One region of the Companilactobacillus miaonis genome, then DNA from elsewhere that is predicted to be linked to it. Evidence: riboswitches for the same ligand, from Rfam matches in the RefSeq annotation. Region 1 holds a riboswitch; the other holds the start of a gene.
The links. Region 1 has a riboswitch for FMN ahead of U8521_RS11530 (ECF transporter S component). Riboswitches for the same ligand answer to the same signal wherever they lie in the genome.
Positions count from the first base shown of each region.

Region 2: it holds a riboswitch for FMN, as region 1 does, so the genes downstream of both, ribD (bifunctional diaminohydroxyphosphoribosylaminopyrimidine deaminase/5-amino-6-(5-phosphoribosylamino)uracil reductase RibD) here and U8521_RS11530 (ECF transporter S component) in region 1, are expected to answer to the same signal.

Region 1 is NZ_JAYKTX010000015.1:25,064-27,468, forward strand. Features, by position in the region: gene U8521_RS11525 (LysM peptidoglycan-binding domain-containing protein) at 1-612, opposite strand, end outside; gene U8521_RS11530 (ECF transporter S component) at 704-1,255, opposite strand; FMN riboswitch at 1,326-1,445, opposite strand; gene U8521_RS11535 (pseudouridine synthase) at 1,525-2,247, opposite strand; gene scpB (SMC-Scp complex subunit ScpB) at 2,234-2,405, opposite strand, start outside.
Region 2 is NZ_JAYKTX010000008.1:154,835-157,239, reverse strand. Features, by position in the region: gene ribD (bifunctional diaminohydroxyphosphoribosylaminopyrimidine deaminase/5-amino-6-(5-phosphoribosylamino)uracil reductase RibD) at 1-704, opposite strand, end outside; FMN riboswitch at 821-956, opposite strand; gene U8521_RS08675 (gamma-glutamyl-gamma-aminobutyrate hydrolase family protein) at 1,058-1,837, opposite strand; gene dhaM (dihydroxyacetone kinase phosphoryl donor subunit DhaM) at 2,072-2,405, opposite strand, start outside.

The DNA.
Region 1 (2,405 bases):
TGATTGACTGGATTGGGCACTATCCAAATCACTGCTGCCGCTATTACCTTTAACTGCATGAATAACGATTGGTGTGAACATAATAATGATCAAAGCAATTACTAAAGTGACCACTAGTGTGTGATTACCACGTTGCTTTTCCTTTGTAACAGCTCTAGATACATGTCCATCATCGTCAGTATCAGTATCGAAACTATTTTCCCAAGGTTTGTCGCTCTTTTTATCATCGTCGGCATCCTCATCATCTTGATCATCAAGAGCTTGTGATTGTTCACTTTGATCTTGATAATCTTGATTAGTTTCAGGTTCATCATAATCTTCATTATAATCAGGCTCAGAATCTTGAGATTCAAAGCCCTGTTTTGATTCACTTAAATGATCTTGGCTTTCTTCAGATTGAAGATGGTCCATAGAATCTTGACTATCATTAGTATTAGCCTCTTGTTCTACGGGAGCATCATTAGAAGTTTGATTATCAGAAACATCGGGTGTTGCACCTTTAATTAAATGATATTTCTTCAGATCTTCAAGACTAACGGACCCCTCAAGTCCTTGTGTGGATTTAGGAACGCGAGTATCGCCAGACATATTGTTTTTATCCTTATCGGCCATTAAAAACCAACCTCCTAATTTCTATCTCTTAAAGCATATCATAAAAGTTTAAAATTTTTCTTTAAAGATTTATAAAATTGTGTTAGTTTCGCTATTTTATTGACAAATGTCCTTTAAGTTTAGGATAACAAATGATTACCGCTAAAGAAATAATCAATGCTTTAACAATATTAAATGGTACCACACCTGTCGCCACATATTCGGCCAAACTCATATTAAGTTTCATTCCGACCACATTCATGTACAGAGGCATAACTACTAGATAATTTAAAACTGACATCACAACTGTCGTGACCAATGTCGAAACGACTACTGCAGAAATCTTATAGCCTTTTTTCCAGAAATAATAAAATGGCAACAATAATGAAACGGAACTAAAGAAAGCTGAACCATTCCCGATTAAACCAGCAACACCACTACCTGTGATCAAAACATGGACTAGAGCTTTTAACAAAGCTATCATTGTGCCACCCAATGGTCCGAATGCAAAGGTACCGATCACCACTACACAGTCGCTTAAATCAATTTTTAAAAACGGCAACCAGAACAAAACTGGAAATTCAAAAAACATCAGAATTGTTCCTAAAGCCGCAAAAACTGAAACTCCAATTAAATCGTGAAACTTAGTTAAACTTTTTCCCATAAAATCAACCCCTCTATTGATTTCCAAAGAAAAAAGGCCTATTTTGGGCACACCAAAACAGACCTTACTACTCTGTTTTCTTTCATCCAGACTTTACTGTCGGTATTGGACTTGCACCAATTCAACCAGCTTACGCTGGGTCGCGGACTTTACCGCCGGTCGGGAATTACACCCTGCCCTGAAAACCAATTATTTATTTTTATATTTATAATATAGCAGATGCCTTGTGAGGGTTCAACTATCAAATCCTCAAGCCTCTAAAGCCAATTTTAGTTTTCGCTCTTCAATTGAGCTACTTCTTGGCGAGTCAAGTCACGGTACTTACCAGAAACTAGACCGTCAAGTGTCAAGAAACCATACTTCTCACGAGCTAGTTTTTCAACATGATGACCAACTGCATCAAACATGTTCTTAACTTGATGATTGTGGCCTTCATGAATCACGATTTTAACGATTGAAGAATTCTTTTTCTTGTCTTTTGATTTAACCGTCACCTTAGCATGAGCTGAAGTATAATCCTTAAACTTGATACCATTTTCCAACTTCTTGATTTCTTCAAGCGTCAAGATACCTTCAATCTTAGCAACGTAAGTCTTGTCCACGTGATAACGAGGGTGCATCAAATGATTGGCAAACTCACCGTCATTAGTTAAAAGCAGTAGTCCAGAAGTATCGTAATCCAAGCGACCGATTGGATAAACTCGTTCTTCAACATCCTCTTCTAATAAATCAGTCACAACTTTGCGACCTTTATCATCTTTAACTGCTGAAATAACACCACGAGGCTTGTACATCAAAATGTAACGTTTCTTTTCAGTTTCTAATGGCATCCCATCAACTTCCACTTTATCGTGGTGATCAACTTTGACACCCATTTCTGTCACAACTTTATCATTAACTTTGACATGACCTTTAGCAATCAGTTCTTCTGATTTACGTCTAGAAGCAACTCCTGCGTCAGCCATAAATTTTTGTAATCTAACTTTCTCCATTTATTTCTCCTATATCGGAAGCATCCTCAAAATTTTCTATTTTTGGTAATTCTTTAATATCCTTAATACCGAAATAATCAAAGAATTCATCTGTCACGATATAAAGGTTGGGATGTCCAGGAACATCCTTTTTACCATTTTCTTTGATCAATTTTCTC
Region 2 (2,405 bases), on a different contig from region 1:
ATCGGTTCACTGGTTTGAAAAATCCGCCTTTTCAAATCAACACTGTTCACGTCCCGAATGACAACTGCACGAATGGGTGGAAATTTTTCTTTTTTACGAACAGTCAATTTAGGATCGTCTATTTTAAATGTATTTTCACCAACCAAAATCACTTGCGATTCTCGGCGTAATTCTTGACTATCTTTGAAAACCTCTTGATTGGTGATCATTGAACGTGTTCCCTTAGTTTGATTGACTTTTCCATCCAGAGTCATGGCATATTTTATTGTTACTAGCGGTCGGTTGTTTTGATGAAAAAATTTATAAGCAAGGTTCAAATCATTTTTTTGATGCAAATTTTCAACCTGAACTCCATGATGCTCTAAATACTTGATCCCATTACCGCTGACTATGGGATTAGGGTCGGTTTCGGCAATAACTACTTTCTTAATGCCTACTTCAACAATTTTTTGCACACATGGTGGTGTTTTGCCAAAATGTGAACAAGGCTCTAAAGTTACGTATAAAGTTGCCCCATAAGCTTCGGAAATATCCGGCAAATGTTGTAAAGCGTTTATCTCAGCATGATTCTGGCCATAAGTTTCATGGTACCCAGAACTTAAAATTTGCTGATTTTTTACAATTACGGCCCCAACTTGGGGATTTTTCCATGTATCTTTACCCTTTCTCGCTTCTGTAAAAGCTAATTTCATAAATCTATCCAAAATCCTATTCACCCCACAAAAAAAGCCCCGCAAAAATTTTGCGGGACTTTTAAGATAAGCTAAATAAGACTCCATACGAGACGACGCCAAATAGGCTTATCAATAGCATGAAATTTTATTTTCTTCTACCATCCAGACTATACTGTCGGCTCTGGCTTAATACCAGATCCACCACTCTCGTGGGTCACGGGCTCCAACTTCAAAGAAGCTGCTACCGTCGGTCGGGAATTACACCCTGCCCCGAAGAAATCTATATTCAGTTTTCATGAGAAATATTACAATAAAAATGTTATTTTGACAAATCAAGTTTTATTAATTTATGTCTAATAAATTAGAAACCATCGTTTAAAAAATTAAACAGCTGAATTATTATGTAGCTTCTCATTAGCCTTATTGCCAGTGGTCTCGAAATAAGTAGGAGCAGTCCGATTAATAAAATCACTAAAAAGTGTCAATTGACGTGAATCCTTTTGCCACAAATTTTCAGGATGCCACTGAACAGCTTGGATAGTTGCATCTTCATTCTCAATAGCTTCAATCACACCATCTGAAGCGGTAGCTACAACTTTTAAATGATCAGGTACTGATTTGATAGCTTGGTGATGTCTAGAATTAACATATACATTGTCGCCAATCGATTTATATAATTTTGAGTTGAAATCAACTCGAACAAAATGTGTCGGTTGATCTCCGGGCGCAGACTGTTCATGTTTCAACAATTTGCCCGAATACTGAGTTGGTAAATCCTGATATAGCGTTCCCCCCAAAGCAACGTCAATCATCTGAGCTCCACGACAAATTCCAAAAATTGGAATCTTTTTTGCCACAGCAGTACGAATTAGAGCAATTTCAAATAAATCCCGATCACGATTCGTAACTCGCAATTGCGGAATGGGTTCTTCACCCATAAAGCTAGGATCTATATCTGGTCCACCAGAAAAAATAATTCCATCCATTTTTTCAACCAATTGATTGATTTTATCTACTGGTAGGTATGGTAAACCTACTGGAATGCCGCCAGCTGCTAATACCCCATCAACAATTGGTCTTGGCACAAAATCCATCAACTTCTGATCGATTACATCGGTTGCCTCTAAAAATACGTCTGCAGTAATACCAATCAATTTGCTCATAGAGATTGAACCCCCTTTTTATAATTTTAATTGTAAGACTAGCACTCTAAATTAATCTGTCAAATGTTTTGTTAATAATATTAAATAATTACTAATAAATATCTAATAATTTAATATATTATCTAGTATAATCGAGCTAATATATACAATCAATATTAAAGTTACTCTAATTTTATAGACATTTTGGAAAAAAAAGACACATTCTTTAATTTTCGAATGTGTCTTTGATCAAATTTATTTAATTTTAAGTGGTTCTAATGTTTTTTCTATCGTCTGAAGAGGTGAATCAATTTCCGCTAAAGTCGCTGCGGCATATGCACCTTCGACTAATGCAACATCGTATTTATGAATCTTCTTGTCCGTCATTTCCATTAACATCTCTAAATTCATCTTTGAACTGCCAAGATCATAAAAGGCTAAAATTTCCTCACCGGAATTTTTTTCTACTGCTGTTTGAATTTTTTCTAATGATGAACCAATTTTGCCATCGTCAGTTCCACCAGCAATCGTGATCGATAATTTTGGTGCTGCCTGTTCAATTAATTTCTTTACTCCAGTAGCAATATCT